Regions from separate parts of the Nitratidesulfovibrio sp. HK-II genome, predicted to be linked through region 2. Evidence: riboswitches for the same ligand, from Rfam matches in the RefSeq annotation. Region 2 holds a riboswitch; the other holds the start of a gene.
What was found. A riboswitch is a leader RNA that binds a small molecule or an ion and turns the genes downstream of it on or off. The one in region 2 is predicted to bind cobalamin.
Positions count from the first base shown of each region.

Region 1 (11,394 bases), 700 kb from region 2:
GCTGGGTATAGGCGGCGATGACCTCGCAGTCGTCCCATTCCAGCAGGTGGCGCAGGATCACGGCGGCAAAGCCGGGGGTGCCCATGAACACCACGCGCAGGGGGGCGCGCGGCGCGGCGGGTTCCGTCACCGGCCGTGCCCCATCAGCCTTGGCGACGCCGTCAGGCATGGCGGCATCATTCCGCGCATCGTCCTGGCCTGTCATGCTAGCGCGCTCCCGTGCGCGCCTTGGCCGCAGCCGTGGGCATGGGCCGGGGGGCGTTCTTCTGCATCTTCTTGAGGCGCGAATCGTACAGGGTGCGCTTGAGCCTGCTGATATGGTCGATGAACAGGGTGCCCATCAGGTGGTCCACCTCGTGCTGCAGGCACACGGCCAGCAGTCCGTCGGCATCCATGCACACCTCGTTGCCGTCCAGGTCGCGGGCGGTCAGGCGCACCGTGTCGCTGCGGGTGACCGTGGCGCGGTAGCCGCCGGGCACGGACAGGCAGCCTTCCTCCGAGTCGATCTTCTCGCCGGTCAGTTCCAGCCGGGGGTTCACGAAGGTCATCAGCGCCTCGCGCTTTTCGGGGCCGGAAACGTCCACCACGATCAGGCGGCAGTGCTCGCCCACCTGGGGCGCGGCAAGGCCTATGCCGTCCTGCCGGTACATGGTTTCGGCCATGTCGGCGGCAAGCTGACGGATCTCGTCGGTGATCTCGGTGATGTCCTCGCATTCGACGGCAAGGCGCGGATCGGGATATTGCAGCACTTCTCGGATCATGGGCGGTCCTGTGATGTGGGCGTTTGATGCGGTCACCCTACGGTAAGCACGCCGTGCGGGCAAGGAAAGGGCTGGAACGGCGCGAAGCGACGGGGGAGGAAGGCGCGCGGCCTTCCTCCCCCGTGCGGAGCAGACAATGTGCGGGGCCTAGCCCTGCGGCGTTTCCTTTGCGCCGTCCTTGACGGCATCCTTGCCCGTTTCGCGCAGGCGCAGGCCCAGGTCGCGCAACTGGCGGGCGGAGACGGTGTCCGGGGCCTGGGTGAGCAGGCAGGTGGCCTTCTGGGTCTTGGGGAAGGCGATGACGTCGCGGATGGACGACGAGCCGGTCAGCAGCATGGCCAGACGGTCCATGCCGAAGGCGATGCCGCCGTGCGGCGGAGCACCCATCTCCAGCGCCTGGGTCAGGAAGCCGAACTGCGCTTCCGCTTCTTCGGGCGAGAAGCCGAGCGCCGCGAACATGCGGCGCTGCTTTTCGGCCGTGTGGTTGCGGATGGAGCCGCCGCCCAGTTCGTAGCCGTTCAGCACCATGTCGTAAGCACGGGCGCGGGCCGCCGCCGGGTTCTCGACCATGACGTCCATGTGGCCGTCCTTGGGAGAGGTGAACGGATGGTGGCAGGCCACATAGCGCTTTTCTTCCTCGTCGTACTCGAACAGCGGAAAGTCCGTCACCCACAGGAAGTTGAAGGCGGTCTCGTCGATGAGGCCCAGGTGCTCGCCAAGGCGCACGCGCAGGTTGCCCAGCGCCGCGTTGACCATGCCCGGCGCGCCCGCCTGGAAGAACACGATGTCGCCCGTTTCAAGGCCAAGGGCTTCCTTCAGTCCGGCGCGTTCGGCATCGGACAGGAACTTGGCGATGGGCGACTGCCATTCGTCGGGGCGGATCTTGATCCAGGCCAGGCCCTGCGCGCCGTAGATCTTCACGAACTCGGTGAATTCGTCGATTTCCTTGCGGGTCATGGTTTCGCCGCCGGGCACGCGCATGGCCTTGACCAGTTCCGCCGTGGCGAACAGCTTGAAGTTGGAGCCGCGCACGATGTGCGTGACGTCCTGCAGCTCCAGCCCGAAGCGGGTGTCGGGCTTGTCCACGCCGTAGCGGGCCATGGCGTCGTCATAGCTCATGCGCGGGAAGGGGGTGGCGATCTCGCGGTCCAGCGCGTCGCGGAACACGCGGGCCATCAGGCCTTCGGCCATGGCCATCACCTGCTCCTCGTCCACGAAGCTCATCTCGATATCGATCTGGGTGAACTCCAACTGGCGGTCGGCGCGCATGTCCTCGTCGCGGAAGCAGCGCACGATCTGGTAGTAGCGCTCCATGCCCGACATCATCAGCAGCTGTTTGAACAGCTGGGGCGACTGCGGCAGGGCGTAGAACTGGCCCTGGTTCAGGCGGCTGGGCACCAGGAAGTCGCGCGCGCCTTCCGGCGTGGACTTGGTGAGGTAGGGCGTCTCGATTTCGAGAAAGCCCAGCTCGTCCAGGTAGCGGCGGGTGGCCTGCGCGGCCTTGTGGCGCACGATGAAGTTGTTGGCCATGCGCGGGCGGCGCAGGTCGAGGTAGCGGTACTGCAGGCGCAGGTTCTCGCTGGCCTCGGTGCGGTCCTCGATGACGAAGGCGGGCGTCCTGGAGGTGTTCAGCAGCTTCCATTCGGAAACGTACACCTCGATCTCGCCGGTCTTCATGCCGGGGTTGGTCATGCCCTCGGGCCGGGGACGCACCGTGCCGCGAATGGCCAGCACGTATTCAGAGCGGATGACGTGCGCGCGCTCATGCGCCGCGGGATTGACGTCGGGGCTGAACACGATCTGGGTAAGGCCCTGACGGTCGCGCAGGTCCACGAAAATGAGGCCGCCGTGGTCACGGCGGTACTGCACCCAGCCCATCAGGCAGACTTCGGCCCCGGTGTCGGCGGCGGTCAGGGTGCAGCAGTCATGGCTGCGCGCCCAGTCGCCCAGGGGTTCGATGTACTGCTGGTGTTCCTGTTGGACGTCAAGTTTCTGGTCGCTCATGAACGGTTCCTTTGGATGTTACCCGAGGATGACAAGTCGTAAATAGGCAGAAAGCGTATCGGGGAGGGGACCCTTTGGAAAGGGTCTCCCTCCCCGGACCCCTCCCCCCCAAACGTTTCAAAAGGGGTAGTGCTGACCGCCGTTGGCCACCGCACTATACGTGGCTCACGGCCTCACCCTGCGGCACGCTGCGCTGCTCGCCGCTGTCCATGTCCTTGATGACCACGGTGCCGCTGGCCAGCTCGTCGCCGCCCAGCAGCAGGGCCACGCGCGCGCCGGTGCGCCCGGCCTGGCGCATCTGGCTCTTGATGGAGCGCGCGGCAAAGGACACCTCGCCCACCCTGCCGACGGCACGCAGATCCTGCGCCAGCAGCATAGCCGCGTCCGAGGCGGCCGGGTCCAGCACGGCGATGTAGAAATCGGGCCGCTTCTTCTCCAGCGCGGGCAGCATCAGGGCAAGGCGCTCCATGCCGCAGGCAAAGCCCACGCCGGGCACGTCCGGGCCGCCCAACTGGGCCACCAGGCCGTCATAGCGGCCGCCGCCCGCCACCGACGACTGCGCGCCGATGGAGCCGGACACCACCTCGAAGGTGGTGCGGTTGTAGTAGTCCAGCCCGCGCACCAGACGCGGGGTGAGCACGTAGGGAAGCCGCGCGGCGTCGAACAGCCGCAGCACCGTGTCGAAGTGGCTGCGGCATTCCGGGCAGTTGTGGTCGATGATGCGCGGGGCGTCGGCGGTCAGCTCGCGGCAGGTGGGCACCTTGCAGTCCAGCACCCGCAGCGGGTTGGTGTCGATGCGGCGGCGGCAGTCCTCGCACAGGGCCTCGCGGTCGATGGAATCCAGAAAGTCGCGCAGCGTGGCCCGGTACACCGGGCGGCATTCGCGGCAGCCCAGCGAGTTCACCTGCAACGAAAGATCGGTCAGCCCCAGCTGGCCCAGGAAGGTCATGAGCATCAGCACCAGTTCGGCGTCGGCCTGCGGCTCCTGCGGGCCAAGGCATTCGCAGTTGATCTGGTGGAACTGGCGCATGCGGCCCTTCTGCGGGCGCTCGTAGCGGAACATGGGTCCGGTGGTGAACAGCTTGGAGACCGGCTCCTGCGCGTGACGGCCCGCGTCGATGAAGGCGCGCATGACGCCCGCCGTGGCTTCCGGGCGCAGGGTGAGCGAGCGGCCCTTGCGGTCGGGGAAGGTGTACATTTCCTTCTGCACCACGTCGGTCTCGGTGCCGATGGAACGGCAGAACAGTTCGGTGCGCTCCAGCAGCGGGGTGCGCAGCTCGGTGTAGCCGTAGCGGCCAAACACCTCGCGGGCGGTGTTCTCCATGAAGGTGAACACGTCGCTGTCGGGGCTGAACATGTCGGCGAACCCCTTGATGGTACCCACCTTGTCGCCCGTGCCCTTTTGCGTGGCCTTGTCGGCGGCGGTCTTGTCGGAATTGTTGGTGCTCATGGCTCGCTTCCGGATGCAGACTCGCGCGGCAGGGGGCGTGCGAACTCCACGCCGCGCCCCGCCGGTGCGGAAACAGCCATGGATAGTCCAATGGGCGGGTATTGTCAAAATCGTCGAATGTCACGCGCGCGCCGCAAGGGCGCGGGGCGGCTATCCGGCGTGCTTTTCGCGGCAGGAGTATCCGCCCGTGGCGGGCTGACGGCCGGGAGTGATGCGCGAGACGGCGGCCTTGCCCGTGCGCAGCATCAGCGGGGTGACCGGCATGCGGCGGCCGAAGTCCATGCGCATGCCCACGTATGCCCCGAACGGCGAAAGGCTGATCCAGCCGTTCAGCATTTCGAACAGGCGCGATTCGCGCCAGGTGCACGCCGGGCCGTGCAGCACCGAGCGCATGGTGATGGAGCACGGCACCCCGGTGGCGCGCACCAGCGCGTACATGGACCCCACGCTGAACCAGCGCGCCTGCCGCAGCAGCGAGCCGCGCAGCCCCGGCGCCGGCATGCCGTGGGTGGGATAGTAGGGCGAAATCCGGTTCAGAAAGCCCACCAGCACCCCGCGCGAGGCCACCCGGAACGCCTCGGCCAGGGCCGCCGCCGGGTCGGGCATGAATTCCAGGCTGGTCAGCAAGGCAACGTAGTCGAAGGCGTCGTCGTCAAAGGGCAGGTGGTCCGCCACGCCCAGGTGGAAGTCCGCCCGGCAGTTCATGCGTTCGCGCGCGGCCTCCAGCATGGCCTCGCTGCTGTCCAGCCCCGTGACGTCGAACCCCGCCTCCCAGAAAGATTCCAGGAATACCCCCGGGCCGCAGCCCACCTCCAGCAGGGTGTGCCCGCGCCGGGGCCAGCCGGACACCAGGTGGTGCAGCAGCCGCTGCTCGTGCCGCACGGCAAACGCCCCCATGGGCGTCTCCAGCCACTGCATGTAGCCCCGCACCGTGTCCGCATCCCACCGCTGGTTCATGCGCCTCCCCGTATCGTTGGACGTCCCGCTTTGCGCGCACCATACGCCAAGACCCCCCGCGCGGAAAGGGTGTGCGGGGTGCGGAAGGACGTGGGGGGGGAGGGCTGGTGGGGAGAAGTAGAAGGAACCGGGGGCGGGGGAAAGAACCTTTTGAAGAAGGTTCTTTCCCCCGCCCCCGGACCCCCACCCCCTTTCTCCAAAACTTTTCAATTGGGGGTGGACGACAATAAGCGAGGCTGGCGGGAACGAGGATGGGAAAAGAATTTTACCCGATGAAAAGTTTGGGGGGATGGGGGTCCGGGGGAAGGAGACCCTTTCCAAAGGGTCCCTTCCCCCGGTTACTCTTCAGCGATTTTTTTCGCTACGCGTTGCCCCGCACCCGTGCGGCGGCGGCCACGAGGTGGGCGAGGCTGGCGCGGGTTTCGGGCCAGTCGCGGGTTTTCAGGCCGCAGTCGGGGTTGGCCCACAGCCGGTCCAGGGGCAGGACGCGGGCGGCGGCGCGGAGCAGGGTTTCCATTTCGTCGATGGAGGGCACGCGCGGGCTGTGGATGTCGTACACGCCGGGGCCCACCTCGTTGGGGTAGGCGTGGGTGGCGAAGACCTCCAGCAGTTCCATGCGGCTCCGGCTGGCTTCCAGGCTGATGACGTCGGCGTCCAGGGCGGCCACATGGTCGATGATGTCGTGGAAGTCGCAGTAGCACATGTGGGTATGGATCTGGGTGGTGTCGCGCACGCCGGACGAAGCCAGGCGGAACGCGCCCACGGCGGCGTCCAGGTAGGCGGCGTGGGCGGCTCGGCGCAGGGGCAGCCCCTCGCGCAGGGCGGGCTCGTCGATCTGGATGACGCCAATGCCAGCGGCCTCCAGGTCGGCCACTTCGTCGCGAATGGCCAGGGCCAGCTGGCGGAACACCACGGGCCGGGGCACGTCGTCTCGCACGAAGCTCCAGCAGGCGATGGTGACGGGGCCGGTAAGCATGCCCTTGACCGGCCTGGCGGTGAGCGACTGGGCATGGGTGATCCAGCGCACGGTCATGGGGCCGGGCCGCGAGACGTCGCCGTAGAGCAGGGGCGGCTTGACGCAGCGGGTGCCGTAGCTTTGCACCCAGCCGTTGGCGGTGATGCAGAAGCCGCGCAACTGCTCACCGAAGTATTCGACCATGTCGTTGCGCTCCGGCTCGCCGTGCACCAGCACGTCCAGTCCCAGGGCCTCCTGCTCGCGGACGGCGGTGGCGATGGCCTCGCGCATGGCGGCGTCGTACTGGGCCTCGGTGATCTGGCCGGTGCGCAGCTTGCGGCGCTGGGCGCGGATGTCGGCTGTCTGGGGGAACGAGCCGATGGTGGTGGTGGGCAGCTGGGGCAGACGCAGCGCGGCGCGCTGGGCAGCGATGCGGGCGGTGTAGGGCGTGGCGCGCCAGCCCATTTCCGGGGTGACGGTGCCCACGCGTGCGGCCACGGCAGGGTCGTGGATGGCCGGGCTTGCGGCGCGGGCGACCAAGGCGGCCCGGTTGCGGGCCAGGGCGGCGGCGGTCTCCGGCGCGTCGGCGCGGCCGTTCAGGTCGCACATGTCGGCCACCAGGCGCACTTCGGCGCATTTCTGTTTGGCAAAGGCCAGCCATTGCGCCACTTCCGGGTCCAGCCCGGTTTCCGCGTCGAGGTCCACGGGGCTGTGCAGCAGCGAGCAGGACGGGGCCACCCACACCCGGTCCGGGCCAAGGGCTGCCACGGCGGCGCGCACCGGCGAGGCGGCGGAGTCGGCATCCACGCGCCAGACATTGCGGCCGTTGACCACGCCCAGGGAAAGCGCAATGCCGGATTGCGGCAACGCGGGGTCGCCCGTCGGTTTCTGGGGCGCGCGGGCCAGGATGTCCAGCGCCGGGGCCAGGTCTTCCGGCCCGCGCACCAGGTCCAGGTGCAGCACGTCCACAGGGAGGGACAGCGCCACGGGCAGATTGTCGCCCACCGGGGCGAAGTAGCTGGCCAGCAGCAGGGTGGCGTCCGGCACGGCCACGCGCAGCCGGGCATAGGCGGGCACGAAGCGCGAGCGGATGTCATCGGCCAGATCCAAAGACAGGATGGGTTCGTCCAGTTGGATCAGCGGGCAGCGGGCGGCCACCTGCCGCAGCAGCGCGCCGTAGGCGTCGAGCAGGGCGGGCAGCAGCGACCAGCGGGTGCCCCCGTCCACGCGCTTGGACAGCCACAGGAAGGTCATGGGGCCGGGCAGCACCGCCTTGGGGGTGAAGCCCGCCGCCAGCGCCTCGTCGATGTGGGCCAGCAGGGGGGCGGCCTCGGGCGCGAAGGTGGTGGCCGCGTCCAGTTCCGGGACCAGGTAGTGGTAATTGGTGTCGAACCACTTGGTCATTTCCAGCGGGGACACGGGGTGCTCTCCGCCCTGGCCGCGGGCCATGCGGAACATCAGGTCGATGTCGCGGGGCGCGTCGCCGTGGCGGAAGCGCGGGGGCACCACGCCCAGCAGCAGGGCGGCGTCCAGGATGTGGTCGTACAGGGCGAAGTCGCCCACGGGCACCACGTCGATGCCCGCCTCGCGCTGGAGGGTCCAGTTGCGCAGGCGGATGGCGCGCGCGGCGTTCTCCAGTTGCTGGCGCGTGGCCGCGCCTTTCCAGTAGTCCTCGACGGCCTTTTTCAGTTCACGGTTGCCGCCGATGCGCGGAAAGCCAAGGTTGTGGGTACGCATTGCCACCTCCGGAATGCGTGAAGACAGGTGAGAGCGATTCGCGAGCGCGCGCCCCTGCAGTGGGGCGGGCGCATGCCGGGGTCCGGTTCGCGCGGCCTTGGGCGGTGCGGAGGGGACGTCTTCCGACTGACGGGCGGTGGGTGAAAGGCTTCGCAACCACGCGAACGCCCTTGCGAGGGGCATCGCGTGGTCCGGAGCCGTGGCCCGCGACCTTCCCGCGTGCCATGCCCGACAACTCCGTTGCCCGTGCGGGCAGGGAGAGCCGGGATGGCGCTGGCGGTGGCGGCGGGCGGCATGCCCGAACACGGCAGCGCGCCTGTACCGGATTTGCACCGGTTTCCGTTTCCCTTCCACGTCCGAGCATGCAGCGGTCTGCCGTGCTCGGGGATGATAACATCACTAAATCAGCAAATACTGATATAGTGATTGAGTGTCAAGCGAGGGCGCGCGGATTTTGCCGAAAGTCCATCCACAGCAACCACGCACAACGGCCCGCCGCACCGGATGGTGCGACGGGCCGTCAGGGAATGCTGTGGGGGCGAGGGAGGGTTAACAGGCTATTGAAAAGGTTTGCTCTTTGACGCCCTTAACGGCCAAGAACGGAAGCCGTTAGGCGAGCTTGCGAGTCTTACGGATGACGACCGTCGCGCGGCAGTCGCCTCTTGGATCTCATTCGGGGTGCCCTCGCAATGCGCAGGAAATACAAATAAAAGTTTTGGGGGGTGGGGGTTCGGGGGAGGAGACCCTTTTCACGCTTTGCGGACGCCATCCGTACGGCTCGTGGACTCGCCTACGGCTGCCGCAAAAGGGTCCCTCCCCCGTAAGAATCCAGCCTGTTACGGCAGACTACTTGCGGAACATGGCCCCGGTGGCCGCGCTGGTCACCTGACGGGCGTAGCGGCGCAGCAGGGGCGAGGTGACCGGCTTTTCCTTGGGCACGAAGGTTTCGCGCCGGGCGGCCAGTTCCGCCTCGTCCACCAGCAGGTCCAGCCTGCGGGCCGGAATGTCGATGCGAATCCGGTCGCCTTCCTTGACCAGGCCGATGTTGCCGCCGTCGGCGGCTTCCGGCGAGACGTGGCCAATGGCCGCGCCGCGCGTGCCGCCGCTGAAGCGGCCGTCGGTGATCAGGGCCACGTCCGCGCCCAGGCCCATGCCCGCGATGGCGGCGGTGGGCGACAGCATCTCGCGCATGCCGGGGCCGCCGCGCGGGCCTTCGTAGCGGATGATGATGGCGTCGCCCTTGTTGATCTTGCCGCCCATGATGGCGGCGTGGGCATCGCCCTCGGAATCGAACACCCGGGCCACGGCCTCGCGCACCATCATTTCCGGAGCCACGGCCGACTGCTTGACCACCGCGCCCTGCGGGGCCAGCGAGCCCTTGAGGATGGCGATGCCGCCCTGCGCCGAATACGGTTCGTCAACGGAATGTATTACGTCGTAGTTGAGCACGCGGGCGTTCAGCTCGGTCAGGTTTTCGGCCAGGGTCTTGCCGGTGACGGTCATGACCGAGGTGTCCACCAGACCCTTCTTGGTCAGTTCCGCCATCACGGCCGGGATGCCGCCTGCGGCGTGCAGGTCCTGGATGTGGTGGTGCCCGGCCGGGGAAAGCTTGCACAGGTTGGGGGTCTTGCGGCTGACCTCGTCGAAGATGTCCAGCGTCAGGTCCAGCCCGGCCTCGCCGAACACGGCGGGCAGGTGCAGCACCGTGTTGGTGGAGCCGCCGAGGGCCATGTCCACGGCCACGGCATTGGCCACCGCGCGCGGAGTGACGATGGAGCGCGGGGTGATGTTCTTTTCCAGCAGTTCCATCACCTTCATGCCCGCGTGCTTGGCCAGGCGCACGCGCGCCGCCGTCACCGCCGGGATGGTGCCGTTGCCCGGCAGGGCAAGGCCCATGGTTTCGGCCATGCAGTTCATGGTGTTGGCCGTGAACATGCCCGCGCACGAACCGCAGCCGGGGCAGGCCGTTTCGGTCATCTCGTCCAGTTCGGCCATGGTCATGTCGCCGCGCTGCACGCGGCCCACGGCCTCGAACACGCTGATCAGGTCGGTGCGGCCCGCCAGGGTGCCGCCCGCCAGCATGGGGCCGCCGCTGACCATGATGGACGGAATGTCCATCCGCAGCATGGCCATGAGCATGCCAGGCACCGACTTGTCACAGTTGGGGATGAACACCAGCGCGTCGAACGGGTGCGCCGTGGCCATGATCTCGATGGAATCGGCAATGATCTCGCGCGACGGCAGCGAAAAATGCATGCCTTCGTGGTTCATGGCCAGGCCGTCGCACACGGCAATTGCCGGAAACTCCATGGGCGTGCCGCCCGCCGCGCGCACCCCGGCCTTCACTGCCTCGGCAATGGTGTGCAAATGCACGTGGCCGGGCACCACCTCGTTGGCCGCGTTCACCACGCCCACCAGGGGGCGCTCGATCTCCTCGCGCGTCAGCCCCAGGGCATGCAGCAGCGAACGGTGCGGGGCCTTCTCCAATCCATGGGTCATCTTCTTGCTGCGCATGGTCTGCGTCCTCATTGTATGCGTCGTTGGCTCGTAGGGTTGGTTCGCGGGGGAGAGGAGGGACGCTTTTGGAAAAGCGTCCCTCCTCTCCCCCGCATCCCCTCTCCACCCCGCAAAACTTTTTGATTGGGTGGGCATGGCGGTGCGGATTGGTGTGGCGACCGCCGTCAGCCTGCGGGGGTATGGCCGCGTGGCTGTGTCGCCCCAAGGGAAATGCCTCGGGGAGAGGGGGGCTGGGGAGCGGGGCGGCGTCTTGCGGCGGCGGTCAGGAGGCGCGTAGCGCGTCCGTAAGGCAGGCAGCAGGGCCGGGCTTCCGGTCACCCGTGGAAATTTGTACCCCTACCGGCTGCGGACGGCAATCCAGCTGCCCAGGATGCCCATGAGCACGGGCACGGCCAGCAGCAGGGCGGCCTGTTCCGGCGGGGGCAGGCGCAGTTCCAGCAGCAGGGGCGGCACGTTGAGCGCGGTGCGGAAGCGCCAGTGCACGGCGGCCAGCAGCAGGCAGGCAAGGCCCCCGCCCAGCAGCCCTTGCAGCGCGCCCGCCACCATCAGGGGCAGGCGGATGTACCAGTTGCGCGCGCCCACCAGTTGCAGGATGTCGATTTCTTCCCGGCGGGTGGACAGGGTGAGCCGCACGGTGTTGCCCACCACCAGCGCCAGCACCACGCCGAGGAACCCCACGGTGGGCCAGATCACGAAGCGGCTGGCCGAGCGCCACGCCTTGCCCAGTTCGTCGCGCAGGGGCGATGCGGCCACGCGCTCCACGCCGGGCAGGGCCTTGAGGTAGGCCTGGGTGTCGGCGGACCATTTCTCCGGGTCGGCCTCGCGCGGGGCAAAGGTCAGCAGGGCCGTGGGGGGCAGGGGGCTTTTGCCGGACAGAAAGCCCACATCAAGGCCGCCGGGCAGCCCGCCGCCCGCGCCGCCAGCCGTCTCGCCCATGCGGCGGGCCAGGGCCGTCAGCGCCTCGTCGGGGCTGTAGGTTTCCACGCTGGCCAGCCAGGGCAGGTGGCGCATTT
Region 1 covers NZ_AP036014.1:4,071,891-4,083,284, reverse strand. The annotation lists gene fmt (methionyl-tRNA formyltransferase) at 1-169, opposite strand, end outside; gene def (peptide deformylase) at 207-761, opposite strand; gene aspS (aspartate--tRNA ligase) at 909-2,765, opposite strand; gene hisS (histidine--tRNA ligase) at 2,920-4,215, opposite strand; gene RVX_RS17040 (class I SAM-dependent methyltransferase) at 4,366-5,172, opposite strand; gene metE (5-methyltetrahydropteroyltriglutamate--homocysteine S-methyltransferase) at 5,534-7,864, opposite strand; cobalamin riboswitch at 7,980-8,209, opposite strand; gene ilvD (dihydroxy-acid dehydratase) at 8,711-10,378, opposite strand; gene RVX_RS17025 (cell division protein FtsX) at 10,718-11,394, opposite strand, start outside.
Region 1: it holds a riboswitch for cobalamin, as region 2 does, so the genes downstream of both, metE (5-methyltetrahydropteroyltriglutamate--homocysteine S-methyltransferase) here and RVX_RS14290 (ribonucleoside triphosphate reductase) in region 2, are expected to answer to the same signal.

Region 2 (11,394 bases):
GAGCCCGATGGTGGAGAAGTGCCCCGCGTAGCCGTTCTTGAGGTAGCGGCGCGAGAACGGGAACATGCCCGCCTCCAGCATCTGGGTGCACAGCTTGCGCTTGTATTCCAGGGCGTCGCGCGCCATTTCCGCGTACTCGGTGATCATGTCCAGGAAGTCTTCTTCCCCCTGGGCCAGGTACGCGAACTTGGGCAGGTTCAGGGTGACCACGCCGATGGAGCCGGTAAGGTCGCCCGAGCCGAACAGCCCGCCGGTGCGCTTGCGGATTTCGCGCAGGTCCATCTGCAGGCGGCAGCACATGGAGCGCACGTCCTCGGGGTTGAGGTCCGAGTTGATGAAGTTCTGGAAGTAGGGCGCGCCGTACTTGGCCGTCATGCGCAGCAGCATCTTGCCGGTGTCGGTGTCCCACGGAAAGTCGGGGGTGACGTTGTAGGTGGGGATGGGGAAGGAGAAGATGCGCCCGTCGGCGTCGCCTTCCAGCATCACCTCTATGAACGCCCGGTTGAACATGTCCATCTCTGCGGCGTAGTCGCCGTAGGTGGAATCCTGGAATTGGCCGCCGATGATCACCGGTTCATTGGCGATGTGCTTCGGCGGGGCCATATCCAGGGTGAAGTTGGTGAACGGGCTCTGGCCGCCCCAGCGCGAGGTGGTGTTCAGGTTGTACACCAGCTTCTGCACGCCCTGCTTGACCTCGTCGTAGGTCAGCTTGTCGTGGCGGATGAACGGGGCGAGATAGGTGTCGATGTTGTTGAACGCCTGCGCGCCCGCCCATTCATTCTGCAACGTTCCAAGAAAATTCACGATCTGCCCGCAGGCAGCGTCAAAGTGGCGCGCCGGCGAGGCGCAGCAGCGGCCCTTCAGGTTGAAGCCTTCCAGCAGCAGGTCGCGCAGGCTCCAGCCCGCGCAGTACCCGGCCAGGCCAAAGGACAGGTCGTGGATGTGGAAGTAGCCGTGGGTGTGGGCCAGGCGGATTTCTTCGGGGTACTTTTCCAGCACATAGCGCGCCTGCACGGAACCCGCCATGTGCAGGATGAGCCCCTGGAACGAATGGCCCATGTTGGAATTTTCGCTGACGCGCCAGTCGGACCTGTCGAGGTAGCTTTCGATCATCCGGGCCACGTCAAGGTAAGCCTCGTTCTGGCTGCGCAATTCGCGGCGCTTTTCGCGGTAGATGATGTACCGCTCGGCCACGGCGTACAGACGGGCTTCCATCAGCACGCGCTGGACGAGGTCCTGCACCTGTTCCTGCTCGGGGGTGTCCACACCTTCGAGCTTGGCTTCCACCCTCTGGGCCAGGCGTTTGCCCAGCAGGGGGTCCTTGATGCCGCTGGCCTTCAGGGCCTTGTTGATGGCGTGGCCCACCCGGTCCACGGACCAGGTTTCCACGCGGCCGTCGCGCTTCTGGATATGCAGGGGCATGGGGAATGGCTCCCGGACGGCGGGCCGACGGATTTCCGCGCGCCAAAGGCGCACGGCGGCGGGCCGCCCGTGGTAGGGCGCATCCGGGGGTACGTCGGTAACGTACCTCGGCGCGCGGCGTGTTCCGTGAATCTTCTTGAGTCCGTTCCGGGCATCCGCGTGCCCGTGGCGGCAAGAAGCGCTCCGGCCAGGTCTTCTGGCTTTCCCCCGTCCGGCCCGCCTTCCCGGCGCGGGCGGAACCCGGTGCCAGTGGCGCTGCGGCTGCGGAACGAAGCGTGAGCCTCGCACCCGTGCCGGGACGGACGTTGCGCGCCGTGCGCGCGGGGATCACAGCGGCGGGACCGCTCCGGTGTCGCACCGGATTCCCTTCGCCGGAGATCCTTGAAAGTCTTCGTGGCTGTTTTTCGTGGGAGCGGCGCGGCCGTGCGGCACACGTCGCCAATGCCCCCAGCATGTAGCAAAAGCAGGTGCCGGGTTCAACAGCCGAACGCGCCGCCTGTTGCCCCGAAAGGCCCCGCGGCGGCCCGCAACCCTTGCCGCCCTAGGCGTAAAAAAAGCTCCCCATCGGGCTGCCCAGCCGGTCCACGCCGCGCCCCCTGCCGGAGAGTGCGCCCCCGCACGGAACGGCGACCAGCGCAACGCCCCCCTAAAGTTTGCCGAAAACCGGCCGATACGCCTCATGAGGCGTGGTGTATCCACACGCCGGGGAGCGGACGTGGCCGACAAGTCGCTGAACACCATGCTGGTGGAATATTCGCTGCAGCTCCTGCAGCAGGACATGCTGACCAACTCGCTGTTCATGGGCGGGTCGGTGGGCAGATCACTGCGTGATCTTGTCCTGACCGAAAGCCAGTCGCTGAAGCTTACGGACCCCACGGCCGCCGCGCTCACCGGCCGGTTGAGGTCGGACGCGGCCATGCTGCGCCAGGCGTCCAGCAACGTGTCCGAGGCCAAATCCATCGTGGACCTGGCCAACGAAGCCACCACCACCCTCAAGACCGCCTTCACCCGCATGAAGGAACTGGCCAACGGCGTGGCCACCGGCACCATGACCTACGCCTCCGTGCAGGCGGAATACAATTCGCTGGCCTCGCAGATAACCCAGACCATCGCCTCCGCCTCATACAACGGCATCGCCCTGCAGGACGGCACGGCCTGGGCCGCCGACGACCGTATCACCGTGTCCGGCGGATCGGGCACCATCGAGATACAGTCCGGCACCGGCAGTTTCGACCTGGCCCTGTACGACTTCTCGTCATTCAAGAACGCCTTCACCAGCACCCAGATCAACACGGTGGCCAAGGCCGCCGCCATGGTCACCACCCTTTCCGGCCACATCACCACAGTGAACACCGTGGCCTCCAACTACGCATCGCGCTCCACCATCCTGGACGGCCAGGCCGCGTCGCTAGCCGCGCAGGCCGACATCATGGACACGGCCGCCGAAACCCGCGCCAAGGCCAACGAGAGCCGCTCGCTGGAGGAACTGGTGCTGGACCTTCTGCTGCGCGAAACCGGCACCATCACCGACGAGGAAGCCTGACCTTCCGGCGGCTTGCCCGCCGCGCCACGCCCCCACCGGCACGCCCCCCCCTTGCCGCCCCTTCTTGTCGCTCCACTTGCCGCTTTCCCCTTTGGCCATACCCTTGGGGACGGCCGGGTCTGACAGAAATGTCCCGCCCGGCCCCACCCGCAGCCCCCCTGCCATCTCCCCTCGCCGCCGTCTGCGGCGTCACTCGCGCGTGCAACACGGCCTCCCGCCGTCCCTGCCCGCCATGGCGCGCCGCGCCCAGCAAACTGCCTTGATAGTCCAACCAGCTCCGCAGCGGTTCATTGCCGCCGCGCAACGGGGTGTTACGAAATGTAACTTGTGGCCCGCCGCCGTTGACTTCGCGCGGGTTCGGCGCGATATGCGCCTCGTCGTGCCGGTGTGTCCGGCACGCGCGGCCCCGTCGGCGCTTCCGGTTTCCCGGTGCGCGCCGGGACCGGAGGCCCAACGCCATCAGCCGCCGCAACCGCGGCGCATTCCCCCCGGTTTTCATGAAGGAGAACCGCCATGTTGAAAAAAACGACCACCCTGTTCACCTCGCTTGCCCTTGCCGCCGCCGTTGCCCTGCCCGTCCTGCCCGCGATGGCCGATGACGCCACGCCCCCCACCGATCGCCCCGACCTGCGCAAGGAGCGCAGGGACGACCGCCAGGACCCGCGGCAGGACAACCGGCAGGACCAGCGCATGGAACGCAAGGATGACCGCAGGGAACAGCGCGACGGCCGCAAGGACGACCGCATGGAGCGCCGCGACGATCGCCGCGACCAGCACATGGAGCGCAAGGACGATCGCCGCGACCAGCGTGACGACCGCAAGGATGATCGCAAGGAGCGCCGCGACGACCGCAAGGACGACCGCCCCGCGCCCCCCGCTCCCGCCCAATAGCACCCGGACGCGCCGCCGGGTGTCCGGCGGCGCATGGTGACGACGGACAGGGGCCGCCGACCGGTGAAGGTCGGCGGCCCCGCATCGTTGCATGCCCCGGGGCGGGTGGTCCGCCCGCCCCCGCGTCAGGGCTGCCATCGACTGGCGCTCCACGGCACGCGCATCCGGCCTATCCGCTCCCGTCCGCTCCCCCCTCCCCGTTCCCGCCACGCAATTCCCCGCGTCTTGCCAGCCGCCGTGCCGCATGCGAAAAGGCGGCGGGTCAACGGGGCTTGCCGCCCCGCCTGGCCGAACACCCCGCGCGCCTACGCGCGCCCCGCAACCGGAGCCTTCCCATGCCCGTCCCTTCCACGCTGCCCGTGCCGGTGGTCACCATTGGCCTGCTGCTGCTTTCCAACGTGTTCATGACCTTCGCCTGGTACGGCCACCTGAAGTTCCGGGCCACGCCGCTCATGGTGGCCATACTGGCAAGCTGGGGCATCGCCTTCTTCGAGTACTGCCTGCAGGTGCCCGCCAACCGCGCCGGGTACGGCCACTACAACGCGGCAGAGCTGAAGACCATCCAGGAGATCATCTCGCTCTCCGTGTTCATGGTCTTCTCGGTGCTCTACCTGGGCGAGCCGCTGAAGTGGAACTATCTTGTGGGGTTTGGCCTGATAGTGGTGGCCACGTTCTTCATCTTCAAGGAATGGTGAGCAGGGAATCGGCCTCGTCGCCCTGTCCGCCCGGTCCGCAAGCACCTGGCAGGTCGAAGGCGCGCTCCACCCGGTTGCGGCCTCCCGCCTTGGCCCGGTAGAGCGCCCTGTCCGCCTCGCGCAGCAGCCCATCGGCCCCGTCGCAGGGCGGGCTTGCGGCAACGCCCAGGCTCAGGGTGACGGTAAGCGGCCCGCCGGACGTCAGCAGGGGCGCGGCCTCCACGGCGTACCGCAGCCGTTCCGCCACGGCCATGGCCTCCTCGGGCGCGGTGTCCGGCAGCAGCACGGCGAATTCCTCGCCCCCGATGCGCCCCACGGTGTCCACGTCGCGCACCTCGGCCCGGCAGATGGCCGCCAGCGCCCGCAGCACCTCGTCGCCCACGGCATGGCCCCAGGTGTCGTTGACCCGCTTGAAGCGGTCCACGTCGATGGAGACCAGGGCCAGCGGCGTGCCGTAGCGGCGGTGGCGCTGCACCTCGTGTTCCAGCGCCTCCAGGAACCGCCTGCGGTTGGCCAGCCCGGTCAGTCCGTCGGTGGTGGCCATCTGGCGCAGCCGTTCCTGCGCCTCGCGGTGTTCGGTGGTGTCGGTGATGATGCCGCAATAGACGATGCCGTGTCCGTCATCGTCCCCGTCGGGCAGGCCCGCGCCGTATCCCGCGTGCACGGGCTTGGCCTCGCCCCGCCACCAGCGCACCTCGCCGTCGGGCAGTGTCAGCCGCCCCTCGAACACCCAGTCGCCGCGCCGTTCGGCCGCGTCGCGCAGCGAAAGTTCCCACACCGTGCGGTCCGCCGGGTGCACCGGCAGGGCCTGCCAGTCGTGCTGCAATGCTTCGGGCTCGATGCCCAGTATCTCGCGGCTGCGCGGGCTGACGTAGGTGAACCGCCGCTCGCCGAGCGACTCGCGCCACTGGAAGACCACCCCCGGCACCGTGGAAGCGATGGCCCGCAGCCGCGCCTCGCTGGCGCGCAACTCTTCCGCCGCGCGGCGGGTGGCGGTGACGTCGCGTCCCACGCCGTAGATCAGCCCCTGATCGGGCACGGCGGCGGAATTCCACGATATCCAGCGCCAGGAACCGTCGCGGCACAGGTAGCGGTTCTCCACGCCGGTCAGCACGCCGTCGCGCAGCAGTTGCTGCATGGCCTGCGCGGTGGTCTCCTGGTCGTCCGGATGCACCAGCGACACCCATGGCCGGTCCAGCAGTTCTTCCTTGGACCAGCCCAGCACCGCCTGCCACGCGGGGTTCACCTCGCGGAAATAGCCGTCCAGGCCGCCGATGGCCATAAGGTCGGGCGACAGGCTGAACAGCCGCCGCCGGTCCTCCTCGGCGCGCCGCCGACCGGACACGTCGCGCACGATGCCCGCCACCCGCAGGGGCGACCCGTCTTCGGCGCGCTCCACCACCCGTCCGGTATCCTGAACCCAGCGCCACGTTCCGTCCGAACCCTGCACGCGGTATTCGGCTTCGTAGCGCTGCGAAAGGCCGGAAAGATGCCGTTGCCGCGCCCGATCCAGGCCCGACAGGTCGTCCGGGTGCACCAGCGCCCGCCACGACGCCATCAACGGTGCGCACTCCACGCGCCCCAGGCCCAGCACCTCGCCCCAGCGGGTGTCGCAGGCCACCTGGTCGCCAGCCACGTCCCAACTGAAGTTGCCGATGCCCGCGCCGTCCAGGATCATTTCCAGGTGCTGTTCGCTGCGGCGCAGGGCCTCCTCGGCCCGGGCCCGGTCAGTGATGTCGTGGATGATGCTGTACAACAGCGTGCGGTCGAAAAGCCGCACGGGTACGGAATGCACCTCTACCTCGCGCACCTCGCCCGAGGCCAGCCGGTGACGCGAGACGAAGCGCGTCACCCGTCCCCCGCACAGATCGGCCAGCCGGGCGGTCTGCTCGGCGACAGGCAGGGTGCTGATGTCTTGAATGGACATGCCGCAAAGCCGTTCGGCCGGGTGGCCGTAAAAGGCGGCCGCGGCAGGATTGGCCTCGATGATGCACCCCGCCTCGGCGTCCACCAGCAGCATCACCGCGGAATGGCGTTGGAAAAGCTGTTCGTACAGGGACACGCCCGGCGACAGGGATAACGGAAGGGACGGGGGGGATTGGGGAGGACAGGCGGAGGAAACAGGGGGGCCAGCGGCCGGAGATGGCGGGTCGGCCGGGGATGGCTCTACCACTGGCGAAACGGGCGGAACGTCACGAACAGACTCTGGCGCGCCGCCACGCGCGACGCCGCGCTTCGCGCCAGTCGCGCCAGTCGCGCCGGTCGCATCGGCTCCTTGTCCGCCGGGCATCGCCCGCTTCACACCGCGCACCATCTGCCGCCTCCCTCTGGTGCGGTATTCTATGACCTCTCCGGTGAAGATACGCAAACCCGTTATAATGCCGGTGCACCCCCTTTCACCCGATCCGAGGAGGTGCGGCAGAATCCGGCAGGACGGCGCAGGGCTCTGCAAAAGCGGACAAAACGGGGCATGGCCGGAAAACATGGCCAGCGTGGTCGACACGGACGAGGCGGACGGGGCGGACGGGGCGGACGGGGCGGAAAGCCCGAACAACACGGACTACGCGAAAGCGCGCGGAAAGGGGCCACCCTTCCCGCGCGCCGCCATGTAGCGTCACGAACTACGCTTCGTCTATTCCACCATCACGAACTTTCCGCCCTTCACCTGCAGCATGACCATGGAATCCTCTCCCAGGCCGTTGTGATCCTGCGGGCCAAGGTTGAACACGCCGCTCACGCCCACGAGGCCCTTGGTGGCCTCCAGCGCGTCGCGCACCTTTGCCGGTTCCGTGCCCACCTTGCGCATGGCTTCCACCAGCAGCAGCAGGGCGTCCCACGCGTAGCCGGAGTGGGTGTTGATGGGGTACTGCGCGTCGTACTTGTACTCGTCGCGATACAGGCGCACGAATTCGGCGATGACCTTCTTCTGCGGGTCGCCGTCGGGCAGGGCTTCCCAGGTCATCAGCTTGGTGGCGGGCATCAGGTCTCCCTCGGCAGCCTCGCCCGCCAGCTTGATGTAGGCCGGGTCGGGCAGGCCGTGGCATTGCAGCAGGGGCATGGTCAGACCCAGGGCGTGATGGTTCTTGGACACGATGGACCCGGCGGGTCCGATGGTCCAGCAGATCACCGCCTGCGGACCCTTGCCCGCCAGCGCGGTGAGCTGGGTCTTCATGTCCACGTCGGTGGGCTTGAACTGTTCCGCGCCCACGATCTCCACGCCGTATTCCGGGGCCAGCGAGCGCAGCCAGCGTTCGCCGTCCTGCCCGAAGTTGTCGCCCGAAAGCAGCAGGGCCACTTTGGTCAGTTCATGCTTCTTCAGGTGTCCCAGCACCTTGCGCACCGCCGTGGACGACCGCTGGGGCGACTTGAAGACATGGCGGGCGCTGCCGAAGTCCATGTTGCCCACCTTGCCTTCCATGATCACCGGGTCGCCGCCCACGGTCATCACCGTGGGTATCCCGGCGGACTCGATCTGGCGCTTCACGGCCATGCCCTCGTCGGTGCGGGTGGGCCCGATGACGGCCACCACCTTTTCCTCGCTGACGAAGCGCTTGAAGGTCAGCACCGCCTTGGTGGGGTCGCCCTCGGTGTCGCCCAGCACCAGTTCGATGGGACGGCCGTTGATGCCGCCCTCCTTGTTCACCTTGTCCACGAACATCTGGGCCACCAGCTTGGTGGGGGTGCCCACGGGCGCGGTGGGGCCGGACAGGGCGAAGAACGCGCCGATCTTCACCGGTTCGGCCGCCCGCGCGGGGGCGGCGGGCAGGCCCGCGCCCAGCGCCAGCGCCGGAACGGCAAGGGCGGCAAGGCGGCATGCCTTGCGGAACATGGTCGCGAAGTTCATGCGAATCTCCTCTCCCACACGGCGCGGGGGGCGACGCATGGGTGCATGGTTGCGCGCCGCCCTCGGCCAGGGCCACGGCGGCGCGTGTGGGTCATTTCAGCGGCGGGGTTTCGCCTTCGGCGTGGCGCAGGGTGTCCAGCACCGCCTCGCCGCCGTGCAGCACGTGGATGCGCATGGCCTCGGCGGCCGCATCCGCGTCGCCCGCCTCCACGGCGGCCACGATGCGGGCGTGGTCGTCATCCGACCATTCCCCGGCCTCGCGCAGGGGCACCAGCGCGCGGATGATGCGTTCAACCACTCCTTCGATTTCGTCCAGCAGGCGGGCCAGCAACAGCGAGCCGCCCGCCGCCCGCAACAGCAGGTGGAATTCGGCGTTCAGTTCGGCCAGCCGGGCCACGTCGGCCCCGGCCGCCGCCTCGCCAAACGCGGCCAGGTTGGCGCGCAGCGCCGCCACCTGTTCCGGCGTTGCCCGGCGCGCGGCCAGCGCGGCCACGCGCGCTTCCAGCAGGGCCCGCACCTGCACCGCCTCTTCCACTTCTTCGGCGTCGAAGGGGCGCAGCACGTAGCCCCCGGCGGAGCGCTTCTGCAGCAGACCCTCCTGCTCCAGCCGGTGCAGGGCCTCGCGCAGCGGCGTGCGGCTGATGCCCAGCTCCGCCGCCAGGCGGTCCTCAACCAGCCGCTGGCCAGGCTCCAGCTCGCCGTCGATGATCATGCGCTTGAGCATGCGCGTCACTTCCTGCCCCAGCGACTGCTTGACCAGTCTCGCCATCAGTTGCCCTCCTGCGTGGCGCTGCCGCCCCGCGTGTCGTCCCGCATTCCGTCCGCAGTCCCGGCCTCTCCGTTAACGGGACCGAGAAACGCCTCGCGCAGCAGCTCGTCGGAAAGTATGTCGGCGGATGTGCCGGAAAAGCGGATCTGCCCGCTGGTGATGATGTACCCCCGGTTGCAGATGGCCAGCGCGCCCAGCGCGTTCTGTTCCACCAGCAGCACCGAGCAGCCCATGGCGGGCAGGTCGCGCACCACCCGGAAGATGGCCGCCGTCACCTTGGGCGCAAGGCCCAGGCTGGGTTCGTCCAGCAGCAGCAGACGCGGCCGGGCCATCAGGGCGCGGCCCATGGCCAGCATCTGCTGCTCGCCGCCGGAAAGGTTGCCCGCAGGCTGTCCGCTGCGCTCGCCAAGCACGGGAAACAGGTCCAGCATGCGGGCCAGGTCGTCGGCCACCGCCGCCCGTTCCGCGCGGCCGCCCCGCTTCAGGCGCAGGTACGCGCCCATTTCCAGGTTCTCGCGCACCGAAAGCTGGGTGAACACCCGCCGCCCCTCGGGCACCTGCACCACCCCGGCGGCCACGATGCCCGCCGGGCGCGGGGGCAACGGGTTGCCGTCCAGCAGGATGGACCCGGAGGCCGGGCGCGCAAGGCCGCTGATGAGCGAGAGCAGCGTGGTCTTGCCCGCGCCGTTCATGCCCAGCAGGCACACCGCCTCGCCCGCGCCCACGGAAAGGGACACGTCGAACAGCACCTTCGCGCCGCCGTAGGAAAAGGAAACGTCGCGCACCTCAAGCATGCAGGCCGAACTCCTCGCCCCCGCCCAGGTAGGCGTTGACCACTTCGGGGTTGCGTTTCACCTCGCCGGGCGCGCCCTCGGCGATCTTGGCGCCGGAGCACAGCACCACCACGGCGTCGCTCACGCGCATGACCAGCGACATGTCGTGCTCGATGAGCAGCACGGCCACCCCGCGTGCGCGCAGGGCCAGGATCAGCCCGCCCATCTCGTGGGTTTCCGCCGGGTTCAGGCCCGCCACCGGCTCGTCCAGCAGGATCATGCGCGGGTCGCCCACCAGGGCGCGGGCCAGCACCAGCCGCTTCTGGTCGCCGTAGGGCAAGAGCCCGGCGGGTTCGTCGGCCCGGCCGGAAAGCCCCGTGAAATCCAGCGCCCGCAGGGCCGCGTCGCGCATGGCCCGTTCGGTGCGGCGCACGCCGGGCAGGCGCAGCATGCTGGCCAGCATGCCGGTGCGCACGTGGCCGTGAAGCCCCACCATGACGTTTTCCAGCAGGCTCATGGAGCCGAACACCCGCAAATGCTGGAAGGTGCGGGCAAGGCCCAGGCGCGGCAGGCGGTGGGCCGCCATGCCGGTGATGTCCCGCCCGTCGAAGGTCACGTTGCCGGAATCGGGGCGGACCATGCCGGTCACGCAGTTGACCAGGGTGGTCTTGCCCGCCCCGTTGGGGCCGATGAGCGCGGTGATGGCCCCGGCCCGCGCCGTGAAGCTGGCCGCGTCCAGCGCGCGGATGCCGCCAAAGGCCACGGAAAGGTCGCGTACCGCAAGCAGGCTCATGGCCGGGCCTCCCCGCCTTGCGGGGCTGTGCCCGGCGCGCCGCCCGACCCGTCACCGTCCCCGCGCCGCATCCTGTCCGCCATCCCGCGCAGCCAGGGCGAGACCCCGCGCGGCATGAAGATGAGCATGACCAGCAAAATCGCGCCAAAGATCAGGTCGTGGTGTTCCTCGAACACCCCCAGCATCTGGGGCAGCACCGTGAGCAGCAGCGCCCCGGCCAGCCCGCCCCACAGCGACCCCATGCCGCCGATGAGGCACATGGTCACGAACTCCACAGACTTGAAGATGTCGAAGGTCTTGGGGGCCACGATGCCCAGGTAATGCGCGTGCAGCGACCCGGCCAGCGAGGCGAACACGGCCGACAGCACGAACACCTGCACCTTGTAGCTGGCCGTGGGCACGCCGCAGGCCTCTGCCCCCGGCTCGGAATCGTGGATGGCCCGCAGGGCGCGCCCCACTGGCGAGTGCACAAGGTTGCGCGCGGGGATGAGCAGCAGCAGCGCCACGCCCCAGGCCAGCCAGTAGAACGAGCGGTCGGTGTCGAACGAGAAGCCCGCCACGGACAGCGGGGGCACGCCCACGAAGCCGCTGGAACCGCCGGTGACCTCGCTCCACTGCACCAGGATCACGTCCACGATGAGGTTGAAGCCCAGCGTGGCCATGA
Region 2 covers NZ_AP036014.1:3,374,408-3,385,801, forward strand. The annotation lists gene RVX_RS14290 (ribonucleoside triphosphate reductase) at 1-1,422, opposite strand, end outside; cobalamin riboswitch at 1,591-1,829, opposite strand; gene RVX_RS14295 (flagellin) at 2,138-2,965, shown strand; gene RVX_RS14300 (hypothetical protein) at 3,479-3,856, shown strand; gene RVX_RS14305 (DMT family protein) at 4,192-4,551, shown strand; gene RVX_RS14310 (sensor domain-containing diguanylate cyclase) at 4,538-6,613, opposite strand; gene RVX_RS14315 (hypothetical protein) at 7,035-7,163, shown strand; gene RVX_RS14320 (ABC transporter substrate-binding protein) at 7,184-8,395, opposite strand; gene RVX_RS14325 (GntR family transcriptional regulator) at 8,487-9,164, opposite strand; gene RVX_RS14330 (ABC transporter ATP-binding protein) at 9,164-9,958, opposite strand; gene RVX_RS14335 (ABC transporter ATP-binding protein) at 9,951-10,730, opposite strand; gene RVX_RS14340 (branched-chain amino acid ABC transporter permease) at 10,727-11,394, opposite strand, start outside.